One region of the Alkalilimnicola ehrlichii MLHE-1 genome, then DNA from elsewhere that is predicted to be linked to it. Evidence: riboswitches for the same ligand, from Rfam matches in the RefSeq annotation. Region 1 holds a riboswitch; the other holds the start of a gene.

Evidence for each region. Region 1 has a riboswitch for cobalamin ahead of MLG_RS14260 (cobalamin-binding protein). Riboswitches for the same ligand answer to the same signal wherever they lie in the genome.
Region 2: linked by a shared signal. The riboswitch ahead of MLG_RS10665 (ribonucleoside-diphosphate reductase subunit alpha) and the one ahead of MLG_RS14260 (cobalamin-binding protein) in region 1 are both predicted to bind cobalamin.

What each region holds. Positions count from the first base shown of each region.
Region 1 covers NC_008340.1:3,203,327-3,218,001, forward strand. Annotated here, with positions in the region: gene cbiB (adenosylcobinamide-phosphate synthase CbiB) at 1-789, shown strand, start outside; gene cobD (threonine-phosphate decarboxylase CobD) at 762-1,808, shown strand; cobalamin riboswitch at 1,810-2,012, shown strand; gene MLG_RS14260 (cobalamin-binding protein) at 2,048-2,983, shown strand; gene MLG_RS14265 (FecCD family ABC transporter permease) at 2,990-3,958, shown strand; gene MLG_RS14270 (ABC transporter ATP-binding protein) at 3,960-4,730, shown strand; gene cobT (nicotinate-nucleotide--dimethylbenzimidazole phosphoribosyltransferase) at 4,747-5,784, shown strand; gene cobU (bifunctional adenosylcobinamide kinase/adenosylcobinamide-phosphate guanylyltransferase) at 5,777-6,286, opposite strand; gene aroE (shikimate dehydrogenase) at 6,286-7,098, opposite strand; gene MLG_RS14290 (inorganic phosphate transporter) at 7,184-8,440, opposite strand; gene MLG_RS14295 (TIGR00153 family protein) at 8,458-9,132, opposite strand; gene hemB (porphobilinogen synthase) at 9,218-10,216, opposite strand; gene MLG_RS14305 (oxidoreductase-like domain-containing protein) at 10,213-10,419, opposite strand; gene MLG_RS14310 (hypothetical protein) at 10,584-11,570, shown strand; gene MLG_RS14315 (peptidoglycan -binding protein) at 11,563-12,651, shown strand; gene MLG_RS14320 (alpha/beta hydrolase) at 12,700-13,215, shown strand; gene MLG_RS14325 (phosphoribulokinase) at 13,271-14,149, opposite strand; gene rpe (ribulose-phosphate 3-epimerase) at 14,211-14,675, opposite strand, start outside.
Region 2 covers NC_008340.1:2,380,163-2,394,837, reverse strand. Annotated here, with positions in the region: gene fadI (acetyl-CoA C-acyltransferase FadI) at 1-183, opposite strand, end outside; gene MLG_RS10690 (SDR family oxidoreductase) at 319-1,146, opposite strand; gene MLG_RS10685 (acetoacetate--CoA ligase) at 1,532-3,487, shown strand; gene metE (5-methyltetrahydropteroyltriglutamate--homocysteine S-methyltransferase) at 4,642-6,963, opposite strand; gene MLG_RS10675 (LysR family transcriptional regulator) at 7,061-7,987, shown strand; partial or broken gene MLG_RS10670 (ribonucleotide-diphosphate reductase subunit beta) at 7,984-9,051, opposite strand; gene MLG_RS10665 (ribonucleoside-diphosphate reductase subunit alpha) at 9,624-12,410, opposite strand; cobalamin riboswitch at 12,569-12,715, opposite strand; gene MLG_RS10660 (O-acetylhomoserine aminocarboxypropyltransferase/cysteine synthase family protein) at 12,980-14,257, shown strand; gene MLG_RS10655 (SPOR domain-containing protein) at 14,387-14,602, opposite strand.

The sequences.
Region 1 (14,675 bases):
GGCGGTGCGCGCCAGGTCAAGGGCGCGCTGGCCCTGGCGCTGCTGGTGCTGCCCCTGACCACGGCCCTGGCCTGGCTGGCCCAGGGGTCCTGGCTGATCAGCGCCGGCCTCCTTTACCTGGCGCTGGGGCTGCGCAGCCTGGACGAGCACGCCCGGGCCATACAGGCCCCACTGGAGGACGATCGGCTGGCATCGGCGCGGGAGGCGCTGGCGGGCGTGGTGAGCCGCGACACCGGGACGCTGGATGCGACCGGGGCCTCCGGCGCAGCGGTGGAGTCGGCGCTGGAGAACGGCGCCGACGCCGGTTTTGCCAGCCTGTTCTGGTTTCTGCTCGCCGGACCGGCCGGCGCGGTGGCCCATCGGCTGATCAACACCCTGGATGCCATGTGGGGTTACCGTACCGCCCGGTTCAACGCCTTCGGATGGACGGCGGCGCGCCTGGATGACCTGCTCAACTGGGTCCCCGCCCGGCTCACCGCGGCGGGGTACGCCCTGTGCGGCGACACCCGCCGGGCCCTGCACTGCTGGCGCGAGCAGGCCGGCCGCTGGGAGAGCCCCAACGCCGGCCCGGTGATGGCCGCGGGGGCTGGCGCCCTGGGGCTGCGGCTGGGTGGCCCCAGCCGTTACCGGGGCCGGCTGAAGGCGCGCCCGGTGCTGGGCCAAGGGCGGCCCGCCAACCCCGGCGACATCCGCCGCGCCACCCGCCTCGTGCAACGCACGCTGGTGCTCTGGCTGGTCCTGATCACCCTGGGAGGTATGGCATGGCACCTGACCACGGCGGCGGGCTGAGGGCGGCGGCGAGCGCGTGGGGCCGCCCCCCGGCCGACTGGCTGGATCTCTCCACCGGCATCAGCCCCTGGTCGTGGCCGGTCCCTGCGATACCCACCCCCGTCTGGCAGCGGTTGCCGGAGCCCGACGGGTTGCCGGACATTGCCCGCACCTGGGCCGGCGCGCCGGAGCAGGCCGGCTGCCTGCCGGTCCCCGGCACCCAGGCGGTCATTCAACGCCTGCCCCACTGCCTGCCGCCATCGCGGGTGGGCGTGCCGCACCCCGGCTACGCCGAACACGCCCATTGTTGGCGGCAGGCCGGCCACCACGTCATCCCCCTACCCCACGATTCGGTGGCACCGCCACTGGAGACGCTGGACGTGCTGGTCTGGATCAACCCCAACAACCCCACCGGCCGGCGCACCCCGGCGGGACGATTGGCGGCCTGGCACCGGCAACTGGCGGCCCGTAGCGGGTTGCTGGTGGTGGACGAGGCCTTCATCGATACCGAGCCAGTAGCCAGCCTGGCCACCCTCACCGGCTCGGAGGGCCTGCTGGTGCTGCGCTCGCTCGGCAAGTTCTTCGGTCTGGCCGGCCTGCGCGCCGGACTGGTCTTCGGCCCCCGCGCCCTCTGCGCCCGGCTGGACGCCGAGCTGGGCCCCTGGGCCGTCAGCCACCCCGCCCGCTGGGTGATGGCCCGCGCCCTGGCGGACCGGCCATGGCAGGTGGCACAGCGTTACCGTCTGGCCGGGGCGGCCCAACGGCTGGCCGATTGCCTGGCCCACCATGGCCTGCCGCCGGCGGGCGGCACCGGGCTGTTCCAGTACTGCCCCCACCCCCGGGCCGCCACCCTGCACGGGGCCCTGGCCGCCCGGGGCATCCTCACCCGACACTTCGCCGAGCCCTCGGCGCTCCGCTTCGGACTCCCCGGCCAGAGCCACGACTGGCGGCGGCTGGAGGCGGCGCTGCGGGCCGCCAGCCCGGACCGGGAAGGGGGCGAGCCCCTGCACCACGTTGACGGCCCCCGCGGCGATTGCTAGCGTCTGCGCTCCCGCCCCAGGTTTCCCGGCCCCTGCGCCGGGATGAAACGGGAAGTCGGTGCCAGTCCGACGCTGCCCCCGCAACGGTGATTGAGCGGAAACGGCCACCACGCCACTGTGCCCCGGCACGGGAAGGCGGCCGCTTCGGGGTCCCCACCACCCCGGCTCATCAGCCCGGAGACCGGCCTGGGTGCGCCATACCACGCGTCGCGGAGGGCGACGCCGAGGGAGCCCGAGTCATGCCCGATACCGCCACACCCGCACGTCGCCGCCGCCTGCCCGGACTGCTGGCCGGCCTGGCCCTCTTGCTATGGGCGGCCACTGGCGCAGCGCAAGGGCCCGCTGCCGAACCCCGCTGCGTACGCGACGACCTGGAGCGGGAGATCTGTGTCCAGGCCGCCGAGCCCCGCATCATCAGCCTGGCCCCCCACATCACCGAACAGCTCTTTGCCGTCGGCGCCGGGGCACTCATCGTCGGCACGGTCAACTTCAGCGATTACCCGCCGGAGGCCGAGGCCATCCCCCGGGTGGGCGGTTACAACCGCATCGACGTGGAGCGCGTGCTCGCCAAGGCGCCCGACCTGGTGGTGGCCTGGCGCAGCGGCAACCCCCGCGCCCACGTGGAACGCCTGGAGGCCCTCGGGCTGACGGTCTACGTCAGCGAACCGCGCCGCTTCGAGGACGTGGCCCGGGCCCTGGAGCGCCTGGGCCGGCTCGCCGGCCGGGAACAGGCCGGGGCGGAGGCGGCCGACGGGTTTCGGGATGAGGTGGCGGCGCTGCGCCGGCAGTATGCTGACCGCGACCGGGTCTCGCTCTACTACCAGATCTGGGATCAGCCGCTGATGACCGTGAACGACGAGCACCTGATTGGCGAGGCCATCGCCCTCTGCGGCGGGTGGAATGTCTTTGGCGACAGTGACCGCCTGACCCCCAAGGTGGACCGCGAGAGCGTGCTCGGCGCTGACCCGGAGGCCATCCTGGCCAGCGGCATGGGCGAGGAGCGCGAGGACTGGGTGGACGAGTGGCGGGCCTGGCCGGCGAGTACGGCGGTACAGCGCGACAACCTCTTCTTCATCCCCCCCTCGCTGCTCCAGCGCCACACGCCGCGCATCCTCGAGGGCACGCGGCTGCTCTGCGAGGCGCTGGAGACCGCCCGTGGGCGCCGGCCGGAGTAGCTGGCAGTGACCCGACTGCCCGCCATCGTGGCCGTCCTGGGGTGCGCCGGCCTGGCCAGCCTGTTGCTGGCCATCGCGGTGGGCAGCGTGGCGTTGACGCCGGCCGAGGTCTGGGCCGGGCTGCGCGGCGAGGGGCTGCCGCTGCACAACACCCTGGTTCGGGAACTGCGCCTGCCCCGCGCCCTGGCCGCCTTCGCCACCGGCGGCCTGCTGGCAGTGGCCGGGGCGTTGATGCAGGTGCTGCTGCGCAACCCGCTGGCCGACCCCTATGTCCTGGGCCTTTCCGGTGGCGCGGCCGTGGGCGCCCTGCTGGCCATGCTGGCCGGCCTCGGCATGGCGCTGGTCTCCGGCGCCGCCTTCGCCGGTGCACTGGCCTCCACCCTGCTGGTCTTCGGGCTCGCTCACGGCACCGGCAGCTGGACCCCCACCCGCTTGTTGCTGACCGGCGTGGTGGTGGCCGCCGGCTGGGGCGCCAGCATCAATTTCATCCTCGCCCTCAGCCCCACCCAGGAGCTGCCCGGCATGCTTTTCTGGCTGATGGGCGACCTCTCCCACGCCCGCGATCCCCGGGTGCCCCTGGGGGTGCTGGTGTTCGCCCTGCTCTGCGCCTGGCCGCTGGGCCGCAGCCTCAACGTGCTCGCCCGGGGCAGCCTGCAGGCGGCCGCCCTGGGCGTGCGGGTCCGCCCCCTGGAGTGGACGGTCTACCTGGCCGCCTCCCTGCTCACGGCCACCGCCGTCACCGTGGCCGGCAGCGTCGGCTTTGTGGGCCTGATCGTCCCGCACATGCTGCGCCTGGTGCTGGGCAACGACCAGCGGATCATCCTCCCGGCGTCGGCCCTGGCCGGGGGCATACTGCTCACCCTGGCCGACACCCTGGCGCGCACCCTCATCGCCCCGGAGCAACTGCCGGTGGGGGTGATCACCGCGATGCTCGGTGTACCTGTCTTCCTCTACCTGCTGCACCGGAGCCGCTGACATGGCCACGCCGCTGCTGAGCCTGCACGATCTGGTCATCCACATCCCCGAGCGCGAGTCGGGCGAACCGCTGGACCTGGCCGTGCACCCCGGTCAGTGCTGGGGGATCCTCGGCCCCAACGGGGTCGGCAAGACCACACTGCTGCACACCCTGGCCGGGCTGCGCGCGCCGCGCCGGGGCAGCGTACGCCTGGCGGGCACCCGGCTGGCCGAGCTGGGCCGTCAGGCCGTGGCCCGGCGGATGGCCCTGGTCTTCCAGGACCACCACGACGGCTTTCCCGCCACGGTGCTGGAGACGGCGCTGATCGGCCGTCATCCCTACCTGCGTGCCTGGGATGTGGAATCCCCCGAGGACCTGGCCATCGCCCGCGGGGCGCTGGCGCGGGTGGACCTGGCGCACCTGGAGCACCGGCTGATCGCCACCCTCTCCGGCGGTGAACGCCAGCGCCTGGCCATCGCCACCGCCCTCACCCAGACCCCGGAGCTCTACCTGCTGGACGAACCCACCAACCACCTGGATCTGCACCACCAGTCCCGGGTGCTGGCCCTGATCCACGAGGAAGTGGCCCGGGACGGCGCCGCCGTGCTCTCCCTGCACGACGTCAACCTGGCCGCCCGCCACTGCGACCACCTGCTGCTCCTCTACCCCGATGGCCAGGCCTGCTGGGGCGCCACCGACCGTATGCTGGTCCCGGAGGCGCTGGAACGGCTTTACGGCCAGCGCCTGGCCCGCGGCCAGGTGGGCGGTGTGCCCATCTTCATACCCCACTGAAGGAGTCCACAGCGCAATGAGCGACACGCCCTGGTGGCACACCCCACCGCCACGACCCGACACCGCCCTGGCGGCGCGCGCCCGGCGCCGGCTGGACACCCTGATCAAGCCGCCCGGCTCGCTGGGCCGGCTGGAGGCGCTAGCCGCAACGCTGGCTGCCCAGCAGGGCCGGCCCGAACCCCAGGTGGAGCGGGTCCATATCAGCGTCTTCGCCGCCGACCACGGCGTCTGCGCCGAGGCAATCTCCAGCGTCCCGCAGGCCGTGACCGCGGGTATGGTACGGCGCTTCTCCGCCGGCGATGCGGCCATCGCCGTGCTGGCGCGCCAACTGGGGGCGGGGCTGGAGGTCATCAACCTCGGCACCCTCGAACCCCTGCCCGCCCTGCCGGCCGTGGTGGACGCCCGACTGGCGCGCGGCACGGCGAACATGCGAACCGGGCCGGCGATGGACCGGGAGACCGTCGCCGCGGCTCTGGAGGAGGGGCGGCGGGCCTTCCGGCGGGCCGGCGACTGCGACCTGTTCATTGGCGGCGAGATGGGAATCGGCAACACCACGGCGGCCGCCGCGCTGGGCGGGGCCCTGCTGGGGCTGGGCAGCGAGCTGGCCGGCCCGGGCACCGGGCTGGACGCGGCGGGGGTGGAGCGGAAGCGGGCGGTCATCGATCAGGCCCTGCACCGGCATGGGCCCCACCTGGCGTCGCCGCTGGAGGCCCTGCGCCGGGTGGGCGGGCTGGAGATCGCCGGCCTCACCGGTGCCTTCATCGCCGCGGCCCAGGCCCGCAGCCCCGTGCTGGTGGACGGGTTTATCGCCACGGTGGCGGCGCTGACGGCGGTGCGGCTGAACCCGGGCGTGCGGGACTGGCTGCATTTTGGCCACCACTCCGCCGAACCCGGCCACACCCGCCTGCTCCAGACGCTGGCGGCCGAGGGGCTGCTCGACCTGGGGATGCGCCTGGGCGAGGGCACCGGGGCTGCGGCCGCCGTCCCGCTGCTGCGCATGGCCTGCGCGCTCTACCGGGAGATGGCCACCTTCCAGGAGGCCGGGTTTACTTAATGGTCAGGGGCTGGCCCGCCACCGTGAACACCACCTGTTCGCAGCGGGCCGCAACCGCCTGATTGAGCTCCCCCAGGGCATCACAGAAGCGCCGGCCCAGGGGGTTGGGGGGGACCAGGCCCATGCCCACCTCGTTGCTGACCAGGATGATCCGGCCCGGCAGCGTGGGCAGCACCTCCAGCAGCCGCGCCTGCTCGGTGGCCAAGCGCGCCTCGCCGGCCAGCAGCAGGTTGGAGACCCACAGGTTCAGGCAGTCCACCAGCAGGCAACGCCCTTCGCCGGCGGCCTGGCCAAGGCCCTCGGCCAGCGCCTCCGGCACTTCCAGGGAGCGCCACTCGGGGGGGCGGCGCTCCCGGTGGCGGCGGATCCGCTCGGCCATCTCGGTATCATCGCTCTGGCGGGCGGTGGCCAGGTAGGTCACCGGCCACCCGCAGCCCCGGGCCAGCTGCTCGGCGTAGCGGCTCTTTCCCGAGCGGATGCCGCCGGTGATCAGGGTGCGCATCACTCGGGCCGCAACGCCGCAATCACCGGTGCGCTCTCCGGACGCACCCCGCGCCAGATCAGAAAGGACTCCGCAGCCTGCTCGACCAGCATGCCCAGGCCATCCACCGCCATTGCGGCGCCGTGCGCCCGGGCCCAGCGCACGAAGGGGGTGGGCTGATCCCCGTAGACCATGTCGTAGCAGGTGGCGCCCGGCGCCAGCAGATCGTCGGGCAGCGGCGGCAGCTCACCGGCCAGCCCGGCGGAGGTGCCGTTGATCACCACGTCGAAAGGCCCTTGCAGGCGGTCGAACCCCACCGCGGACAACCGGCCCTGGTCGGCGAAGAGCTCCACCAGGGCCTCCGCCCGCGCCACCGTGCGGTTGGCGATCACCACCTCACCGGGCGCCTCGGGCAGCAGGGCCGGCAGCACCCCGCGCACCGCACCGCCCGCGCCAATGACCAGCACCCGCCGTCCCTGCAGCGCGGCACCGTGGTTCACGGTCAGATCCCGCACCAGACCGGTGCCGTCGGTGTTGTCCCCCACCAGCCGGCCGGCCTCCGCCAGCAGGGTGTTCACTGCCCCGGCCCGCTCGGCACGGGGCGCGCGCCGGTCGACCAGGACCCAAGCCTGCTCCTTGAAGGGGACGGTGATGTTCAGCCCCTTCCCGCCGCTGGCGAAGAAGGCGCGCACCGCCGGCTCGAAGCCCTCCAGCGGCACCCGCATCCGCTCGTAGGCGATGGCCTGGCCGGTCTGCTCGGCGAACATCCGGTGGATCTCGGGCGACTTGCTGTGCTCGATGGGGTTGCCCATCACGGCATAACGGTCCGTCATAACCACTCCCGGGCTGGCATAGTTGCGCCAGGGATTGTAACCGGACCGCGGCCGCGATGCGCCAGTGGCCAGGACAGGCCCCGGGTCAGCCGCCAAAGGCCAGCATCAGCAGATAGAAGAAGAAGACCGCCAGGATGCCGCCCGCCGGCAGGGTCACCAGCCAGGACATGAACACACCACCCACCACGCGCAGGTTCAGCGCCGCAATACCGCGGGCGAGGCCGATACCGAGCACCGCGCCCACCAGGGTCTGGGTGGTGGAGATGGGCAGGCCGAAACCGGAGGCGAAGACCACCGTGCCGGCGGTGGCCAGACCGCAGGCGAAGCCCCGGCTGGGGGTGAGCTGGGTGATATTGCTGCCCACCGTGGCGATCACGTGGTGGCCCAGCATAAACAGGCCGGCGACGATGCCACCACCGCCCAGCAGCAGGATCCACAGGGGCAGCTCGGCCTGGGCCGTTACGTCGCCATCACTGGTCACCACACTGACCACCGCCGCCACCGGCCCGATGGCGTTGGCGACATCGTTGGAGCCGTGGGCGAAGGCCATGGCACAGGCCACCACCACCATCAGCACACCGAAGACCCGCTCCACCGAGGCGAAGTGGAAATCCCGATCGGCGCTGGGGTCGACCCCGATGCGCGCCACCAAGCCCTTGCCCACCAGCCACAGTGCCACGGCGAAGAACAGTGAGTAGCCATAGCTCTGCGCCTCGCTGATCTCCAGCCCCAGATGACCCAGGCCCTTGAGCAGGGTGACCGAGGCGATGACAAAGCCCGTCAGGCCGATGTAGACCGGCACCCAGACGCGGGCCGCGCGGAGCGGATCGGGGGTGTCAAAGACCAGGTACTGGACACTGCGGAAGAGCAGGAAACTGGCGATACCCGCCAGCACCGGCGACACCACCCAACTCGCCACCACGGTGCCCACCACCCCCCACTGCACGGCGCTCCAGCCGACAGCGGCGATGGCGAAACCGACCAGCGCGCCGATGATCGAGTGGGTGGTGGAGACCGGCCAGCCCTTCTTCGAGGCCACCAGCAGCCAGGTACCGGCGGCCGCCAGGGCCGCCAGCATGCCGAAGACCAGCACCTCCGGCGAGTCCTCCATCAGGCCGGCGTCGACAATGCCGCTGCGCACCGTGGCGGTGACTTCACCCCCGGCCAGGACGGCCCCCGCGAACTCGAAGATCGCCGCCACCACCACCGCCTGGCGGATAGTGAGCACCTTCGAGCCCACGGAGGGCGCCATGGCGTTGGCCACATCGTTCGCCCCGATGCCCCAGGCCATGAACAGCCCGAAGGCGGCGGCCAACACCAGGTATACGACACCGTATTCCATGCGTGGCTGGCGCTCCCTCAGCGGGCCATCAGGATTTGCAGTCGGCTTCCGGTCTGCTGGGCCCGGTCCGCCAGGGTCCCCACCCGTTCGATCAGTTGGTAGAGGAACATGACATCGACGGGGGGGATGCGTGGCTCCAGCTTCTGCAGCAGGCTGCGCAGCTGGACCTGCATACGGTCGGTGTCATGCTCGATGGCGTCCAGCTTGTCGAGCATTTCCTGCACCACCTCCACCTCGGCGCCGCGGAAACCGGTCTCCACCAGCTCGTCCAGCTGGTCCACGGTGTTCTTGGCCTGGCGGGAGGCATCGATGGCGCGGTTGAGAAAATCCATGAAGGGATCGACCAGCGGCTCCGGGAGCTGCATTTTGCGACCCAGCACCAGGCCGGCGATGTCCTTGGCCTTGTTGGCGATGCGGTCCTGGGCACGCAGCAGTTCGAGGAAGTCGGCTCGGTCGAAAGGCATGAACATGCTGTGGGGCAGTTTGTTGCGCAGTTCCTTCTTAAGGGCGTCGGCCTCGCGTTCAAGGTCGGTGACCCGCTGCTGGGCCGTGGCCACGGCGTTGTAGTCGCCCTCGGAGACCGCCTTGAAAAGGGGCACCAGCGCCTCGGCACAATCCAGCACCTTGGCCATATGGTGCTGCAGGGGGCTGACAGGCGAGCGCCCAAAGATGGATGAGAAGTAGCTTTTCATGGGCCCGGATTCCGGGTGTCTGCCGGGCCTTGAATACTACAGCAGGGGAAAGCGCTTGATAAAGTAGAGCTTGGGCTGATCGCCGCTAAGCCCCCTTCTGCAACCAGCGCGCCGCCGCCTCCGCATGGTAGGTAAGGATACCGTGGGCACCGGCGCGCACGAGGCTGGTCAATGCCTCGAGCACACAGGCCCGCTCGTCCAGCCAGCCGTTCTGTGCCGCGGCCTTGAGCATGGCGTACTCGCCGCTCACCTGGTAGGCCAGGGTCGGCACCCCGAACTCATCCCGCACCCGGCGGATGATATCCAGATAGGGCAGCCCCGGCTTGATCATCACCATATCGGCGCCCTCATCCAGATCCAGGGCCACCTCGTGCAGGGCCTCGTCGCTGTTGGCCGGATCCATCTGATAGGTCTGCTTGCCCGCACCCTTCAGCGCCGAGGCCGAGCCCACGGCATCCCGGAAGGGGCCGTAGAAGCTGGAGGCATACTTGGCGGCGTAGGACAGGATGCGCACATTGCGGTGCTCATGCGCCTCCAGCGCGTCGCGGATGGCGCCGATGCGTCCGTCCATCATATCGGAGGGCGCCACCACGTCGGCACCGGCATCGGCATGGCAGAGCGCCTGGCGGACCAGCACCTCCACCGTCTCGTCGTTGAGGACGTAGCCCTCCTCGTCGATCAGCCCGTCCTGACCGTGGCTGGTGTAGGGGTCTAGGGCGACGTCGGTGATCACACCGAGCTCGGGGAAGTGCTCCTTGATGGCGCGCACGGCCCGCGGAGCCAGGCCCACCGGATTGGCCGCCTCACGGGCATCCTCACTCTTGTGCTCCGGCGGGATGACCGGGAACAGCGCCACCGCCGGGATCCCCAACCCGACGATCTCCTCCAGGTGGCGCAGGGTCAGGTCGATGGAGCGCCGCTCCACCCCGGGCATGGAGGCCACCGCCTCGCGACGATCGTCACCCTCGAGCACGAACAGCGGCAGGATCAACTGATCCACACTCAGCCGTGTCTCCCGCACCAGCCGGCGGGAGAAGGCGTCGGCGCGCAGCCGCCGCATGCGGGTCCGGGGATAAGCGCTCATGCATCCACCCCCCCGGCCTCACGGGCGCGGCGCACGGCCCGCTCATGCTCGGCCTTGATCCGTGCCACTTCCTCGCCCCACTCGGCGAGCTTCTCCTCGTACAGATCCATGATGCAGGGGATACAGCCGCTGCCACAGCACTCGGAGGGGTCGGGCTTCTCCGGCTGCGGCGGCAGCGAGGGTTCGGGCGGCAGCTTGGTCACGGGTCAACTCCTGTTCATCTTCAGTCGCTATTCTCCCACAAGCCCCCCCTGTGGCTGAAGTCATCCATTCGGATGGCGCGGCGGTAAACCGCGCTCTCAAGTACTTTTTTCGCCGACCGAATCCCGCTACGTTGTGGCGGAATGGTTAACCAGGAGCCCCGCTGATGACACCTCCCACCCGCGTACTCAACTGGATGGCCCTATTCATTGTGGCGGTGGGCGCCGTCTGTGCGCTGCTCTGGGTCCCGTTGCTGGATGCCTTGCTCGCCAACCCGGTGTTCAACGGCATGATCCTGATGGCCCTCTTGGTGGGGTTGGCCATCAACGTGCGCCAAGTGGTCATCCTGGCCCCCGAGGCCCGCTGGGTGGACGGCATGCGTCAGGGCTATTCGGACCAGGGTCCGGGCCCGCGCGCCAGCCCGTTGCAGGCCCTGCGCCACACCATGAGCCGGCGCGGGGAGCGGCCACGGCTCTCCACGCTGGCTGCGCGCACCCTGCTGGACGGCGTGCGTGGCCGCCTGGACGACAGCCGCGACCTCTCCCGCTACTTCATCGGGCTGCTGATCTTTCTCGGTCTGCTGGGCACCTTCTGGGGCCTGCTCGACACCCTGGGGGCCATCGGCTCGGTACTCGCCGGGCTGTCGCCGGAGGGCCAGGAGGCGGCGTCCCTGTTTGCCGCGCTGCGCGATGGTCTGCAGGAGCCGCTTGCCGGCATGGGCACCGCCTTCAGCTCCTCGCTGTTCGGGCTCGGCGGCGCCCTGGTGCTCGGCTTTGTCGACCTGCAGACCGGCCACGCCCAGAACCGCTTCTACAACGAGTTGGAGGAGTGGCTCTCCGGCTACGTCAGCACCGGTGGCACGGTGGCCGACGGCGAGCAGGCAGTCCCGGCCTACATCGAGGCCCTGCTGGAGCAGACCGCCGACAGCCTGGACAAGCTGCAGCGGACCATGCAACGCGCTGAGGACCAGCGCCACGGCCACGTCGATGAGACGCTCATGCACCACCTGCGCAACATGGACACCTGCCTGATGCGGCTGCTGGAGGACATGCCCACCCACCGCACCCAACTGACCGATGAGCTGCGCAGCGAGATCCGGCTGCTGGCTCGCACCCTGGCCGGCAGCCGCGGGGCCGGAGGCCGCGATGCTTGAGGACACCCGCCGCCGACGCCGGGGGCTGAACATCTGGCCGGGCTACGTGGACGCCCTGGCCACCCTGCTGCTGCTGTTCGTCTTCGTGCTGTCGCTGTTCATGGTGGCCCAGTACGTCCTCAGCGACGCCCTGTCCGGGCGCGAGGCGGCGTTGGCACGGCTGCAGGCCGATATCGACGCCCTCACCGAGATCATCGCCCTGGAACGGGAGGAGCGTGCCGGGGTGGAGGAGGAGCTGGCCGAGCTGGAGGCCCGGCTGGTCGCCACCCTCGCCGAGCGCGATCAGGCACGCGCCCGGGTCAGCACCCTGGAGGCACAGCAGGCCGCCCTCGAGGACAGTCTGGCCGATCAGGAGGAGGCCCTGGACGAGGCGGCGGCGCGCCGCGCGGAGCTTCGGGACCGGCTGGCCGGCCGCGAGGCGGACCTGGCCCGCGAGCGCGCCCTCACCGACGAACAGGCCGCCCGCATCGACCGGCTGCACCGGCAGATCATCGCCCTGAGAGAGCAGCTCACCGCCCTGTCCGAGGCACTCGACCTCAGCGAGGCCACCGCCGCGGCCCAGCGCGCCGAGATCCGCGATCTCGGCCAGCGCCTCAATCTGGCGCTGGCGGAGCGGGTGCAGGAACTGGCCCGCTATCGCTCGGAGTTCTTTGGTCGGCTGCGCGAGGTACTGGGTGATCACCCGGACATCCGGATTGAGGGCGACCGCTTTCTGTTCCAGTCCGAGCTGCTGTTCGCTACCGCCTCGGCGGATCTCGGTGGCGAGGGCCGGGAGCAGCTCGAGGGGCTGGCCACCACCCTGCACGAATTGCGCGGGCGCATCCCGGACGACCTGGACTGGGTCCTGCAAGTGGAGGGCCACACCGATCGCCGCCCCATCCGCACCGCCGAGTTCCCGTCCAACTGGGAGCTCTCCACCGCCCGCGCCCAGACCATCGTGCGCTACCTGATGGACCAGGGCATCCCGCCGGAACGGCTGGCCGCCGCCGGCTTCGCCGAATACCATCCGGTGGACGACCGCGACACCCCGGAGGCCTGGGCCCGCAACCGGCGCATCGAACTGCGATTGACCAACCGCTAGCGGCCGGACGATGGGTGCCGGGGCGGCCCACGGGACTTGGAGGAAGGCATGGCATCATCCCCACCCACGGTATTCTTCGCCCACGGCAAGGAATCCGGCCCCTGGGGCCGCAAGATCACCGCCCTGGCGGAGGTGGCCCGCGCCGCCGGCTTCCAGGTGGAAAGCCCCGACTACAGCCACACCCATGACCCCGATGAGCGGGTGCGCCAGCTACTGGCACTGGCACCGCAGGCGCGGTCCCGGCCGCTGGTGCTGGTCGGCTCCAGCATGGGCGGTTATGTCTCGGCCGTGGCCGCCGCCACCATCCCCGTGGACGGGCTGTTCCTGCTGGCCCCCGCCCTCTACCTGCCGGGCTACCCGGCGCAGCCCCACTGCCAGGCCCGGCAGATGACCGTGGTCCACGGCTGGAATGACGACATCGTGCCGGTGGACAACGGCATTCGGCTGGCACGGGAACACCGGGCCCGGCTGCATGTGCTGAATGCCGGGCACGATCTCAACGAGACCATCCCCTGGCTCTGCGCCTGTTTCGACCGCTTTCTCGGTGAGGTCCAGGCCCGATAACGCAAACGGCCCGCCATGATGACGGGCCGCCTGCCATGACCTGCCAGCGCCACAATCAGGTCAGGCGGGTGCGTCGCTCCACCAGATCGTGGATGATGGGGGTGAGGATCAGCTCCATGGCGAACCCCATCTTGCCCCCCGGCACCACGATGGTGTTGCGCCGAGACATGAAGGAGTCCTTGATCATGTTCAGCAGGTAGGGGAAGTCGATCCCGAACTTCTCCGGCTTGCGGAAGCGGATCACCACGAAACTCTCATCGTGCGTGGGGATATCCCGCGCGATGAAGGGGTTGGAGGTGTCCACCGTGGGCACGCGCTGGAAGTTGATGTCGGTGCGCGAGAACTGCGGCGTCAGGCAGGTGACATAGTCCTCCATCCGGCGCAGGATGGTGTCCACGGTCTTCTCCGCCGCGTAGCCCCGCTCCGCCTGGTCGCGGTGGATCTTCTGGATCCACTCGAGGTTGACGATAGGCACCACCCCGATCAGCAAGTCCACCCACCGGGCCACATCCACCTCCTCGGTGACGACCCCGCCGTGCAGCCCCTCGTAGAAGAGCAGATCGGTACCCGATTCCACCCGCTCCCAGGCGGTGAACTCGCCCGGGGCCACCCCGCGGTGCTCGGCCTCCTCGTCATTGTGCACATAGTAGCGCCGCTCACAGCTGCCGGTCTCCGAGTACTCGCGGAAGGTGGACTCGAGCTTGTCGAACAGGTTCGCTTCCGGGCCAAAATGGCTGAGATTGCGCCCATCTTCGTTGGCCTGCTTGATCGCCTGCTTCATCTCCTGCCGGTTATACCGGTGAAAACTGTCACCCTCGACGATGCAGGGTGCCACATGCTCACGATGGAAGATGTGCTCGAACGCATCCTTGACAGTACTGGTCCCCGCTCCCGAGGACCCGGTCACGGCGATGATGGGATATTTTCTGGACATGCTTGACTCCTCCTGACGCCGGGGCGCGCCGCCTCTACGGAACGGTCACACCCGGTCTGGTTTATGAGGCGGTGGGCCCGGGCCGCTCGGCCTGGGCCAGTTCCGCCCGCATGCTTTCGATGGTTTTCCGGTAATCGTCCGTCCCGAAGATCGCTGAGCCGGCCACGAAGGTATCGGCCCCCGCCTCGGCCACCGCGCGGATGTTGTCCACCTTCACCCCGCCATCCACCTCCAGGCGGATGTCCCGGCCCGAGGCATCAATCAGTGCCCGCGCCTCGCGCAGTTTGTCCAGGGTGCCCGGGATAAACTTCTGCCCGCCAAAGCCCGGGTTCACCGACATCAGCAGCACCATATCCACCTTCTCCATCACGTATTTCAGGACATCGAGCGGCGTGGCCGGGTTGAACACCAGTCCGGCCTTGCAGCCGCAATCGCGCACCAGTTGCAGACTACGGTCGACATGCTCGCTGGCCTCCGGGTGGAACGTGATGTAATTAGCACCCGCCTCGGCAAAATCGGGGATGAT
Region 2 (14,675 bases), 820 kb from region 1:
CTCCACCAGGGCCGGGTCCAGGTCCAGGCGCGCCATCAGCTCGGCGGTCACCAGGATGCCCAGGTCGATGGCCGAGAGCTCGCGGTAGGCGGTGAGCTGCCGGGCAAAGGGCGTGCGCAGGCCGGCGACGATGGCCACCCGCCGTCCACGCTCACTGGGCGCGGGGTTGATTCGCGTCGTCATGGATGGTGTCTCCTCCCCGATCCGTCGCCCCGCTCGGCGCAGGTCAGGAATCGATGCCTAGGCAAAACGTTTGTTTGATTGGTCGTTGTCATCAACTCTAGTCGTTGCCGGGGATATTGCCATCGCGGGGATGGCTCAGAGAAACAGATCGTCCATCAACGCGGATTCCGCCAGGTCCGGATCGACCTGGTAGCGGCGGAAGTCGGTGACCCCGGCCTTGCGCAACACCGCCTCGTCGATCAGGAACTGCCCGGTCTGTCCCCGCGCGGCGCGGGTGAGCACGACGTGGGCGGCGTCGGCCACGATCTCCGGGCGGCGACCGCGGCGCGCCACCCCCTCGCCACCCAGCAGGTTGCGCACCGCCGCGGTATCGAGCAGCGTGCGCGGCCAGAGCGAGTTGAAGGCAACCCCGCGGTCGCGGAACTCCTCGGCCAGCCCCAGCGTGCAGAGGCTCATCCCGAACTTGGCCAGGCTGTAGGCCAGGTGGGGGCCGAAGTGCTCCGGCTTGAGATTCAGCGGCGGTGACAGGGTGAGCACGTGGGGGTTGTCCGCCCGCAGCAGGTGGGGCAGGCAGGCCCGGGCGCAGAGGAAGGTGCCGCGGGCATTCACCTGGTGCATCAGGTCGAAGTGCTTTATCTCCGTGTCCAGCGTGCCGCTCAGGCGGATGGCGCTGGCGTTGTTGACCAGGATGTCGATACCGCCAAAGTGATCAGCGGTGCGCTCCACCGCCGCCGCCACCTGGTCCTCATCGCGGATGTCCACCGTCAGGGGCAGGGCACGGCCGCCGGCCTGTTCGATGGCCTCAGCAGCGGTGTAGATGGTGCCGGGCAACCTCGGGTGGGGCCGGTCGGTCTTGGCCGCAATGGCGATATTTGCCCCGTCCCGGGCGGCGCGCAGGGCAATGGCCAGGCCCACCCCCCGGCTGGCGCCGGTGATGAACAGGGTGCGTTGGTGCAGGCTCATGGGTCACTCTCCATCCTTCCGGATCGTTCTGCTTGTTGTTCTTGGACTCTAACAGTCGTTTGATTGAGGCGGCAAGCCGCGGTTCTACGCCTTGCGGGGGTGCCGGGTATTGCCTATCCCTTCCTGTAGCCATGCCAACCACCGGGGCGATGTGGGCGTCGCCCGCTATCGGGCGGGAGGACGAGGCCTGACAAGGTGTCCTGTTCGGAGGCCGGACACCCGGCGCCCGTTTTCCGGACAGTCCGGCCATGTCCGGCGCGCACGCAGGCCGACCCTCATCCCCTCCCGCGCGCGGACTACAATGGCCTGGAACCTCAAGCGGGAAACGTGGCGCCGTTCCTGCATAGGGTATGGCCGGGACGCTGCGGGCGATGGGGAGGCCCTTATGAGTGAGAACAGCGAAGTACTCTGGCAGCCGGGCGAGGCGGAGCTGCGGCAGAGCAATATAGCCCACTACATGGGCTGGCTGGCTGCCGAGGGCTACGGCCGGTTCGAGGACTATCATGCCCTGCACGCCTGGTCCATCGAGGACCTGGAGCGTTTCTGGTCCAGCATCTGGGACTACACCGGGGTGATCGCCAGCCGGCCCTACGACCGGGTGCTCGGGCGCCGGGAGATGCCGGGCGCCGAGTGGTTCCCTGGCGCAAGGCTGAACTTTGCCGAGAACCTGCTGCGCCATGCCCTGCATGGGGATGCCTCGGCCGAGGCGCTGGTGGCGGTGTCCGAGTCCGGCGCGCCGGTGCGTCTGAGCCGCGGTGAGCTGCTGGAGCAGGTGGCCGCGTTGCAGGGCTTTCTACTCGCCCAAGGCGTGGGCCCGGGCGACCGGGTGGCCGGCGTGGTGGGCAACACCGAGCATGCGCTCATCGGCATGCTGGCGGCCACTGGGCTGGGGGCCATCTGGAGCTCCGCCTCGCCCGATTTCGGCGTCTCCGGGGTGCTCGACCGCTTCAGCCAGATCGAGCCCAAGGTGCTGCTGGCGGTGAACGGCTACAGCTACAACGGCAAGCCCTTCCCGCGGCTGGAGCAGAATGTCGAGTTGGCCGAGCGCCTGCCTGGACTGGCGGCGGTGCTCAGCATCCCGCTGCTGCCCGACGTCGGTCACCCTGAGGGCGGGCTTTTCACCCCCTGGGACGAGGCCCTGGCCGTCCACGCCGGCGCCCGGCCGGTATTCGAGCAGCTGCCGGCGGACCACCCGGTCTACATCCTCTACTCCTCGGGCACCACCGGGGTGCCCAAGTGCATCGTGCACGGGGCGGGCGGGATGCTGCTCAACCACAGCAAGGAGCTGATGCTGCACGCCGACCTCAAGCCCGGGGATACCTTCTTCTACTTCACCACCTGCGGCTGGATGATGTGGAACTGGCTGGCCTCGGGGCTGGTGACCGGGGCGCGGCTGGTGCTCTTCGAGGGCTCGCCGGGCTACCCCGACCTGGATGTCTGCTGGGACCTGGCCGAACGCGAGGGCATCACCCACTTCGGCACCAGCGCCAAGTTCCTGGGCGGTTGTCGCAAGAAGGAACTGGCGCCGGGCGAGGCGCACGATCTGTCCGCCCTGCGGGTGCTCTTCTCCACCGGCTCGCCGCTGCTGCCCGAGGACTACGACTGGGTCTACGGCCAGGTGAAGCGTGACGTGCTGCTGGCCTCCATCTCCGGCGGCACCGACATCTGCGGTTGCTTTGTCGGCGGCACGCCCAACCTGCCGGTGCGCCGAGGCGAGATCCAGTGCCGGCTGCTGGGCGTGGACGCCGCCGCCTACGAGGATGACGGCCACGACGCCGGTCACGGCCGGGGTGAACTGGTGGTGCGCCAGCCCTTTCCGGCCATGCCGGTGCGGTTCTGGAACGACCCGGACGGGAGCCGCTACAAGGGCGCCTACTTCAAGACCTTCCCGGGTGTCTGGGCGCATGGCGACTACGTGCGTTTCACCGAGCACGGCGGGGCGGTGATCTACGGCCGCTCCGACGCCACGCTCAACCCCGGTGGCGTGCGGATCGGCACCGCGGAGATCTACCGCCAGGTGGAGCAGGTGCCCGAGGTGGCGGACAGCCTGGTGGTGGGTGAGCCGGTGGACGGTGACGTGCGGGTACTGCTGCTGGTGGTGATGGCCGAGGGCCAGACGCTGACCGAGGCGCTGGAGCAACGGATCAAGCAGGCGATCAAGGAGAACGCCAGCCCGCGGCACGTGCCGGGGCGGATCGTGGCGGTGCCGGATATCCCCTACACCCGCAGCGGCAAGAAGGTCGAACTCGCCGTTGCCCGCATGCTGCAGGGGCGCGAGCCAGGCAACCGGGGCGCCCTCAGCAACCCCGAGGCGCTGGATGCCATTGCCGAGCGATTGTAAGCCGGCGACGGGGCATGCCGCCCGTTGGGTCAGAGCCGGTAGATGGCCGGGGTGGTCCCCAGGGCAGCAGCAAACAGGCCCGCGCCCAGCAGCAGGATGATCAGGCCACCGGCCAGCGCCACCCAGTCACCGGCACCGGCCAGCAGCCCGCCATGGCCGTTTACGTCCCGGGGGTCAACGTGGTGGTTGTGACCGAAACGGCAGACAGGTACACAAGGGCCGCCCGGTCTGGCGTTTCCCCATTATTTACGAGCGTATTGGGATCAGCGTTGGGCTGTCAGCAAACTGGTCGGGGATGATGGGCGGCTTGGGCCTATGAGGTCGTCGCCACCAGTGGTAATAAACGCGTCGTGCGGACTGGAAGAGCCGCTGCCAACCGGCAAGCAGCGAGGATAAGGGAAATATCGGCTGGTTCCCCCGCTTTGGCGCCGAGCCTGCACGCCCTCGAGCTGAAAGCCCTGCTTGGTGAAGCGGTACCCCTCCTCGCATGCCCACCGATCCAGGTACGCCTGGATCAGTCGCTCACCCTGGCGTCGGCCCCGGCCCCGGCCCCGATCCCCGCCCCGGCCAATCACCCATAAGGGCGCTCCAGACACATGGCGCTGAACCGTCTCCATCACCGAGAGCAAATCCGTATTCTCACTGCGATGGCCCGCTCGCGCCGAGGAGAGCAGCCGCGTGAGCAGGGGCAATGTCTGACCGCTGCCCAGATCCGGTGCCACCACGCTCATCAGCGGATAACCGCCCACCTTCAGCAGCTTGCAGACCCGCCCTGGAAAAAATGGGGAGACACCAGCCGGGTGGGTGGTGCGGGAGCAAAGCGACGAAGCAATCCATTACCCGGTGATGGTCAAGACATAAAGACTGCTTCGCTACGCTCTTGATGAACATGGCCAGACGCTGCGGGCGCCCCCTACCCTCACTGCGAGCGCGGTCCCCCCCCACCGTCACTGCGAGGAGGCGAAGCCGACGTGGCAGTCTACCGCCCTGGATCGCCGCGGGCCTTCGGCCCTCGCGATGACGGGTGGGGCGCCCCCCTCGCGATGACGGGGGGAAAGCCTTCGGCCCTGGCAATGACAGGGGTGCCCCGTTCCTCGTTGATTCGGGCCCGCGCAGCGGGGCGGGGGGCTCGCAATGACGGGCCAGGGTATTCCTCAGCGTTTCCCCTGGGTTGCCACCCGGGTCTGCGCCTGGCCGTAGCGCTCGCGCAGTATCTCCGCCGCCGCCACCATGTTCTGCAGCGCCGGCTCCACTTCCGCCCAGGCACGGGTCTTCAGGCCGCAGTCCGGGTTCACCCACAGCCGCTCCACCGGGATGCGCCGGGCGGCCTTCTCCATCAGCCTTACCATCCAGTCCACCGACGGGGTGTTCGGCGAGTGGATGTCGTACACCCCGGGGCCGATCTCATTGGGGTACTCGAAGCCCTCGAATACCTCCAGCAGTTCCATGTCGGAGCGTGACGTCTCGATGGTGATCACGTCCGCGTCCAGTGTGGCGATGGCGCCCATGATGTCGTTGAACTCCGAGTAACACATGTGGGTGTGGATCTGGGTCGCATCCTGCGCCACCGAGGCGGTCAGGCGGAAGCAGTCCACCGCCCAGTCCAGGTAGCCCGGCCACTGCCGCTGCTGCAGGGGCAGGCCCTCGCGCAGGGCCGGCTCGTCGATCTGGATGGCCGGGATGCCCGCCGCCTCCAGGTCGGCCACCTCGTCGCGCAGCGCCAGGGCGATCTGCCGGCAGGTCTCCGAGCGGGGCTGGTCGTCGCGCACGAAAGACCACTGCAGCACGGTGACCGGCCCGGTGAGCATGCCCTTCATGGGCCGTCCGGTGAGCGATTGGGCGTATTCGCTCCACCGCACCGTCATCGGCCGCGGGCGGCTGACATCCCCGTAGATGATGGGGGGTTTGACGCAGCGGGAGCCGTAGCTCTGCACCCAGCCCGCGCGGGTGAAAGCGAACCCGTCGAGCTGTTCGCCGAAGTACTCCACCATGTCGTTGCGCTCGGCCTCGCCGTGGACCAGCACGTCCAGCCCGATCTCCTCCTGGCGCGCCACGGCAAAGGCGATCTCCTCGCGCATGCGTGCCTCGTAGGCTTCGGGCGTGAGTCGGCCAGCCTTCAGATCGCGGCGTGCCGCGCGAATCTCCGCCGTCTGCGGAAAGGAGCCGATGGTGGTGGTGGGGAACAGCGGCAGTGCCAGGCGTTTGCGCTGTTTGCGGGCCCGTTCCGGGTAGGGTTGCCCGCGCTGGCGATCGGCCGGCCCGACGCGCTGCATGCGTTCCGCCACCTCGGCCTTGTGGATGTGCGTCGAGGCCTGGCGGTCGGCCAGGGCGGCGCTGGCTTCCGCCGCTGCCTGTTCGTCCGCGGCGCCGGCGCGGTCACCCAGCAGCCGGCCCAGGACGACGAGCTCGTCGAGCTTCTGGCGGGCGAAGGCCAGCCAGCGCCTCAGTTGCGGTTGCAGCTCGGTCTCCAGATCGAGGTCCACGGGCACGTGCAGCAGAGAGCAGGACGGCGCCAGCCAGAGCCGCTCCCCCAGCCGTTCGCGCACCGGCGCCAACGTCCGGGCCAACGCGGCCAGGTCGCTGCGCCAGACGTTGCGGCCGTCGATGACCCCCAGCGACAGGACCTTGTGCGGTAGCAGCCGGTCGAGCACGGCGGTGAGCTGGTCGGGATCGCGCACGCAGTCGATGTGGATTCCGTCCACCGGCAGGTTCAGGGCGGTGGAGAGGTTCTCGCCCAGGCCCCCGAAATAGGTGGCCAGCAGCAGCTTGACCGGGCCGGCCTGCAGCCGGTGATACGCCCGCTCGTAGGCCTGTTGCCAGTCGGCGGGCAGGTCCTGTACCAGTGCTGGTTCGTCCAGCTGTACCCACTCCACGCCCTGTTCGCCCAGTTGCTGGAGGATCTCGCCGTAGACATCCACCACGCCGTCCAGCAGGTCGAGGCGGTCTAGCCCGGGGGACTTGGCCTTGCCCAGCCAGAGCCAGGTGAGGGGGCCGGTGAGCACGACCTTGACCGGGTGCCCGGCGGCCCGGGCCTCGGCCACCTCGTCGAACAGGCGCCGGGAGGCCAGCCCGAAGCGCTGATCGGCGTGCAGTTCCGGGACCAGGTAGTGGTAGTTGGTGTCGAAGTACTTGGTCATTTCGCAGGCGGCCGCCGGCTCACCGGTGGGTGCCCGGCCCCGGGCCATGCGGAAGGTGGTGTCCAGGTCCACCGTCTCGCCCGCATCGCCGAAGCGCGGGGGGACGGCGCCGAGCAGGGCGCTGACGTTGAGTACATGGTCGTAGAAGGCGAAGTCGCCCACCGTCACCCAGTCCAGGCCCGCGTCCCGTTGTGCCTGCCAGTGCCTGGCGCGGAGCTCGCGGCCGGTGCGCTCCAGTTCCGCCTGGTCGATTTCGCCCTTCCAGTAGGCCTCCGTGGCGCGTTTTAGCTCCCGGCGGGCCCCGATGCGCGGATACCCCAGTACATGAGTGGTACTCATGAAAACCTCCGTCGGTATTGAATGATTCGCGGCAGTTTCCGCGTTGGGGTATCATGAATCAATCGCGCCTTTTTCAATTGGATGATTAAATTTTCTCATGAACACGCTGGAACTGCGCCACCTGCGCACCCTGGCCACGGTGCGCGATACCGGCTCGCTGAGCGCGGCGGCGCTCCGACTGCACCTGACCCAGTCCGCGCTGTCGCACCAGGTCAAGGATCTGGAGGCCCGCCTGGGCCAGACGCTGTTTCTGCGCAAGAGCCGCCCGTTACGCTTTACCCCCGCCGGGCAGCGGCTGCTGGACCTGGCCGACGAGGTGCTGCCCCGACTGCGGGCCACCGAGCAGGAGCTGATGCGCATGAGCGGGGAACGGCCGGGGCGCCTGCACCTGTCCATCGAGTGCCACAGCTGCTTTCAGTGGCTGCTCCCCACCCTGGATCAGTACCACCGCCAGTGGCCGGAGGTGGAGATCGACATACCGGAGGGCCACCAGTTCGACGCCCTGCCGGCGCTGGGGAGCGAGCAGCTGGACTTGGTGGTCACCGCCGACCCGAGGCCATTGACCGGCGTGCACTATGAGCCGCTGTTCCGCTACCAGTCGCTGCTGGCCGTGGGCCGCAACCACCGCTGGGCCGGCCGGGACTGGGTCGCCCCGCAGGAGCTGGCCGAGGAGACGTTGATCACCTATCCGGTGGAGCACGCCCGGCAGGACATCTTCACCCAGTTCCTGGACCCGGCCGGCGTGCGCCCCCACCGGGTGCGCACCGCTGCCATGGCCGTGCTGATGATGCCACTGGTGGCCAGTGGCCGCGGGGTTTGCGGGATGCCCAACTGGGCGCTGGCCGAGTACCTGGAGCAGGACTACGTCTGTGCCCTGAGCCTGGGCGAGGGGGGTGTCTGGCGCACGTTGTACGCCGCCACCCGGGAGGAGGATGGCCACCTGCCCTGGATGGCGGACTTTCTGCGCACCGCCCGCGAGACCGCCTTTCGGGTACTGAGCGGCATTCGCCCCGCCTCAGCCTAGTCCCACTGCAGGGCGCCCCCGGTGCGGTAGTCGGTGACCCGGGTTTCGAAGAAGTTCTTCTCCTTCTGCAGGTCCATCACTTCGCTCATCCAGGGGAAGGGGTTGGTGGCCCCGGGGTAGAGCTCCTTCAGCCCCAACTGGGCGCAGCGGCGGTTGGTGATGAAGTGCATGTACTCCTCGCACATGTCGGCGTTCAGCCCGAGCATGCCGCGGGGCATGGTGTCGCGGGCGTAGGCGACTTCGAGTTCGACCGCCTCGCGGAGCATGGTCAGCACTTCCTGCTCGAAGTCGTTGGTCCAGAGTTCGGGGTTTTCGTGGCGGATCTGGTTGATCACGTCGATGCCGAAGTTCAGGTGAATGGACTCGTCGCGCAGGATGTACTGGTACATCTCGGCGATGCCGGTCATCTTGTTCTGCCGGCCCAGGGAGAGGATCTGGGCGAAGCCGGTGTAGAACCACATGCCCTCGAAGACCACGTAGAAGGCCACCAGGTCGCGCAGGAAGCTTTGCGCCCCCTCCCTGGAGGTGGTGTCGAAGTGGCCGCTCTCGAGATTCTGGGTGTATTTCAGCGCCCAAGCGGCCTTGTCGGTGATGCTGGGCACTTCGCGGTACATGTTGAACAGCTCACCCTCGTCCAGGTCGAGGCTCTCGACGATGTACTGGAAGGTGTGGGTGTGGATGGCCTCCTCGAAGGCCTGGCGCAGCAGGTACTGACGACACTCGGGGTTGGTGATGTGGCGGTAGATGGCCAGGACGATGTTGTTGGCGACCAGGGATTCGCTGGTGGCGAAGAAGCCCAGGTTGCGCTTGATCATCAGCCGTTCGTCGGCGGTGAGGCCGTCGGGGTGGCGCCAGAGGGCGATGTCGGCGCCCATGGGCACCTCGGTGGGCATCCAGTGGTTGTTGCAGCCGGCCAGGTACTTCTCCCAGGCCCACTCGTACTTGAGGGGCAGCAGCTGGTTCACGTCGGCGCGGCAGTTGATCATGCGCTTCTCGTCCACGCTGACGCGGTGGGCGCCGGCTTCGATGGCCTCCAGGCCGGTGGCGTTCTGGTTTTGCATGGTGTTCTCCTTATGTTGTTCCCTTTAGGTCGGCTTGAATGTCGTTGACTTTGTCCTGTCCTTTCCAGTCCGCGGCGGGGGTGCTTGAGGGTGGATCGGGTGGCCTGACGGTGAGTCCGGGTAGCGGGCGGGCGGATTTCGCTTCAGGGGACGCCGCAAGTACGTCCCTGTAGGCTCGTCGCTGGCCATCCCTGGCCAGCGACGCCCCTGAATCGAATTCCGCCCGCCCGCTACCCGGACTCACCGTCGTGATCGCCGGTTGCCCTCCGCCGCGACTCTGGTGTCGCGGGTTGCTCGGCCGTGCGCTGGAGACGGGACGGAGCCGGGTGGCTGCAGTGGGTGTCGGTAGTGGGCTGCACTCCGTAAGCCACTTCCCTGTCGGTTGTCAGGGCTGGCCGGGGGGATCGGGGACGAATCGTAGGCAGCAGGGATGCTGCCTACGAGCCTACAGGGACGTATTCACGGCGTATTCGTCCCCGATCCCCCCGGCCAGACCGTTCCGGCACTAAAACGAAGTCGTCCCACCCGACCGGCGCTCCAGCACGCCCGGATCAGCAGCCCCGGATCACCCGAAACTACTGACACGCCTCACACTCCGGATCATCAACCGAACAGCTCTGCCCACCCCCCGGCGCCGCGCTCACCGCGTTCAACCGGTTGGCCCGCGCCGGGTCCATGGTGCTCTTCTCCACCTGGGTGGCCCCGGTGCTGCGCAGGTAGTAGGTGGTCTTCAGCCCCAAGCGCCAGGCCTGGCGGTAGAGCGCATCCAGCTTCGGCCCCGAGGGCTCGGCCATGTAGAGGTTCAGCGACTGGGACTGGTCCAGCCACTTCTGCCGCCGGCTGCCGGCCTGGACCAGCCACTCCGAGTCCAGTTCGAAGGCGGTGGCGAAGCGCTGTTTCAGTTCCTCCGGTACACGGCCGATGGGCTGCACGCTGCCGTCGTAATACTTCAGGTCATTCACCATCACCGCATCCCACAAGCCGTACGCCTTCAGCGCCCGGACCAGGGCCGGGTTCACCACGGTGAACTCGCCGGAGAGGTTGGATTTGACGTACAGGTTCTTGAACGCCGGCTCGATCCCCTGAGAGACCCCGACGATGTTGGCGATAGTGGCCGTGGGGGCGATCGCCAGGCAGTTGGAGTTGCGCATGCCGGTGCGCACCTTCTCCCGCAGGGCGGCCCAGTCCAGGCTGGACGAGGTGTCCATGGTGCAATCGCCATCCCGTGCCTCCACCACCCGCTGAATGGAATCCAGCGGCAGCTCACCGCGCTGCCAGAGCGAGCCCTCGAAACTGGGGTAGGCCCCCCGTTCCCGCGCCAGGTCCGCCGAGGCCTCGATGGCGTAGTAGCTGATCGCCTCCTGGCTGCGGTCGGCGAAGGCGACCGCCTCGTCGCTGGCGTAGGGCAGGTCCTGGGCGTAAAGCGCGTCCTGGAACCCCATCACGCCCAGCCCCACCGGGCGGTGGCGCAGGTTGGCGCGGCGGGCCTGGGGCACGCTGTAGTAGTTGATATCGATGACGTTATCCAGCATGCGCATGGCGGTGCGGACCGTGTTGCGCAGCCGCTCGTGGTCCAGACCATCGGGGGTGGTATGGGCCGCGAGGTTCACCGAGCCCAGGTTGCAGACGGCGATCTCTTCGTCCGAGGTGTTCAGGGTGATCTCCGTGCACAGGTTGGAGCTGTGCACCACACCCGCGTGCTGCTGCGGGGAGCGCAGGTTGCACGGGTCCTTGAAGGTGATCCAGGGGTGGCCGGTCTCGAACAGCATGCCCAGCATGCGGCGCCAGAGCTGCTTGGCGGAGACCACCTTGTAGTTGCGGATCTCACCGCGCGCCGCCCGGGCCTCCAGGTCTTCGTAGGCGGCCTTGAACGCCTGGCCGTAAAGCTCGTGCAGGTGAGCGGCATCGTCCGGCGAGAAGAGGGTCCAGTCGGCGTCGGCCTCGGCCCGCTGCATGAACAGGTCGGGCACCCAGTGGGCAGTGTTCATGTCGTGGGTGCGGCGGCGGTCGTCGCCGGTGTTCTTGCGCAGCTCCAGGAACTCCTCCACGTCCAGGTGCCAGGTCTCCAGGTAGGCGCAGACCGCACCCTTGCGCTTGCCCCCCTGGTTCACCGCCACGGCGGTGTCGCTGGCCACCTTGAGGAAGGGCACCACGCCCTGGGAGCGGCCGTTGGTGCCCTTGATGTGGGCGCCCATGGCCCGAACGCGGGTCCAGTCGTTGCCCAGGCCGCCGGCAAACTTGGACAGCAGGGCATTGTCGCGGATGGCGCCGTAGATACCGCCCAGGTCGTCGGGCACGCTGGTCAGGTAGCAGCTGGAGAGCTGCGGGCGGCGGGTGCCGCTATTGAACAGCGTGGGGGTGGAACTCATGAAGTCGAAGCTGGAGAGCAGCCGGTAGAACTCGATGGCCCGCTCCTCGCGCTCCACCTCCTGCAGGGTCAGGCCCATGGCCACGCGCATGAAGAAGGCCTGGGGCAGCTCGAAGCGGGTGCCGTCCCAGTGCTGCAGGTAGCGGTCGTACAGGGTCTGCAGGCCCAGGTAGTTGAACTGCAGGTCGCGCTCCGGCATCAGGGCCTCGGCCAGCCGCTCCAGGTCGAAGGTCAGCAGCTGTTCGTCCAGCAGTTCCAGTTCCACCCCGCGCCGGATGTAGCGGGCGAAGTAGTCGGTGTAGCCAGGGTCGGCGCCGGGTGCGCCGTCGTAGGGAAAATCGAGAAAGCGCAGGGCCTCGCCGTTGAGCTGGTGTTGCAGCAGGCGCGCGGCCACGTGGCCATACGCCGGCTCCTGCTCGATCAGGCTGCGGGCGCTCAGGATCAGCGCCTTGTGCACCTCCTGCTCGGTGACCCCGTCGTAGAGGTTCCGCCAGGCCTCGCGGGCCACGCGCTCGGGGTCGGTATCCGCCAGCTCATGGCAGGCGTGGTGCAGCACCCGGCGCAGCAGCGACTCATCCAGCGGTACCTGCTCACCGTCGGTGCGGGTCATGTGCAGCCGCGGCGGCTCGTCCGTGGCCTCCTGGCGGCGCTTGCGAGCGTGTTCCTCGCGGTAGAGTACGTAGGCGCGGGCCACCTTGTGCTCGCCGGCGCGCATCAGCGCCAGCTCCACCTGGTCCTGGATATCCTCGATGTGGATCGGGGTGGCGGTGGGGCGCCGGGTCAGGGCCTGGACCACCTGCGCGGTGAGTTCGGCGGTGACCTGCTGGATGCGGGCGGCATCGGCCGATCGCTCGCCCTCCACGGCCAGGAAGGCCTTCTTCATGGCCAGCTGGATCTTGTCGGGGTCGAAGGCGGTCAGCGCGCCGTTGCGGCGGATGACCTGCTGGGTATCGCTCTGGGCCGTTGGTGCGGCCTCGGCAGCCTTGGCGGACATGAGATTCCTCCTGCTCGTCCAGATGAACCGGGAGGAACCGACGCGAGGGATGTGAGGGCAGGGCGCACGCAGCGGAGCGCGACGGGCGGTTGGCTGCAGCGAGGGCGTCCTGTCCCCGGGCACCTTTGACGCGAAGGTTCCGGGCTCGGCACACCCGCCGGGGGTGGCCGGTCCTCGGAGGTATTCGGGCTCGACAGCGGCCTGGACGGCCCTGTCACACCGTTGCGCGACAGCCCCGGATTCTCACCGGTGTTCCCCTCCGTTGGCCACATATCGTGTGGCGCACGAGGACAGAGCCCAATATATGGGCTTTGGGGGCTAAGTGCAAGCCGCTGGTACGCGGGGTGGGTCAGGCTTTGGGGCGCCCTCGCGGGCGGTGGTGGCTGGACTATGATGGTGCGGAGACGGTCGCTCTGACCGCAGAAGCCAGTCGCCTAAGGGTATGCCATTTTGTTAGTGGCGCCGGGCTTTTAATCCCGCACCCTGCTGAGCAGAATGGTCGAGGCCAATAACCAGCCGGCGCCCCAGAGGCGTCTGCGGATCCGAACACCGAATAGAGGGAGCAGGACGTGAAACCGGAAACCCTGGCAATCCACGCGGGCTACAGCCCGGACCCGACCACCAAGGCGGTGGCGGTGCCCATCTACCAGACCACCAGCTACGCCTTCGACAACACCCAGCATGGGGCGGATCTGTTCGACCTCAAGGTGGAGGGCAACATCTACACCCGCATCATGAACCCCACCAACGCGGTGTTGGAGCAGCGGGTGGCCGAACTGGAGGGGGGTATCGGCGGGTTGGCCGTGGCCTCGGGTATGGCGGCCATCACCTACGCCCTTCAGTGCATCACCCGGTCCGGTGACAATATCGTCTCCACCAGCAAGCTCTACGGCGGCACCTACAACCTGTTCGCGCACACCATGCCCAACTTCGGTATCGAGGTGCGTATGGCCAGCCACGACGACTTTGACCGGCTGGAGGCGCTGATCGATGGCAAGACCAAGGCGGTCTTCTGCGAGACGGTGGGCAATCCCTCCGGCGAGCTGGCGGATATCGGGCGGCTGGCGGAGATCGCCCACCGTCACGGGGTGCCGCTGATCGTGGACAACACCGTGCCCACGCCCTTTCTCTGGCGGCCGATCGATGACGGCGCGGATATCGTCGTGCACTCACTGACCAAGTTCATGGGCGGTCACGGCACCACCGTGGGCGGGGTCATCGTGGATTCGGGCAAGTTCCCCTGGGCGGACCACGGCGAACGCTTCCCGATGATGGTGGAGCCGGACCCGTCCTACCACGGGGTGGTCTATACCGAGGCCCTGGGGCCGGCCGCCTTCATCGGCCGCTGCCGGGTGGTGCCCCTGCGCAATACCGGCGCCGCGCTCTCGCCCATGAACGCCTTCCAGCTGCTGCAGGGGATCGAGACCCTGCACCTGCGCATGGAGCGGCACAGTGAGAACGCCCTGGCCGTGGCGCAGCACCTGCAGAACCACCCGCAGGTGACCTGGGTGAAGTATGCCGGCCTGGAGTCCAGCCCGGACGACCCGCTGGTGCAGAAGTACATGCGCGGTGGTATGGCCTCCGGCATCCTCTCCTTCGGTATCCGCGGGGGCAAGGAGGCCGGGGCGAAGTTCATTGATGCCCTGCAACTCATCACCCGCCTGGTGAACATCGGTGACGCCAAGTCGCTGGCCACTCATCCGGCCACCACCACCCACCGCCAGTTGAACGAGGCGGAGCTGGAGCAGGCGGGGGTCAGTCAGGACATGGTGCGCATCGCGGTGGGCATCGAGCACGTGGACGACATCATCGCGGACATCGACCAGGCCCTGGAGGCCGCAAAATAGCCCCCGAGAAATAGACCCCTAAAAAGCAGACCTATGGGCCCGTCGCCATCAGGGCCGGGTGGTCCCGGGTCCTGCAAGCGCCCCTGCCGGTGTCTGTGTACCGCCAGGGGCGTCCCTTCTTAGGCTGGATTATTGGACGGGGCGGGCCCAGACATCTTTCGGGCTATGGCGCTTGAGGATCTCCTCGGCCTCGCGCTGCCCACTGTCCGGCACCATCACCTTCACCTGGATGTTCTCCTTGTCGAGAAAGACCTTCTCCTGGTCATAACCATCGGAGATCAGTTCATCGACCGCATTGCGGGCGGCCTCTTCGCTCTCGTATGCAGCGGTCACGGTCTGTGCCATAAATGCGTTCCTCTCGGAGTGGGGGTGTTCGTCAGCGGACCCAACGGCCCGGAGGCCGTTACTCCCAAAGGTA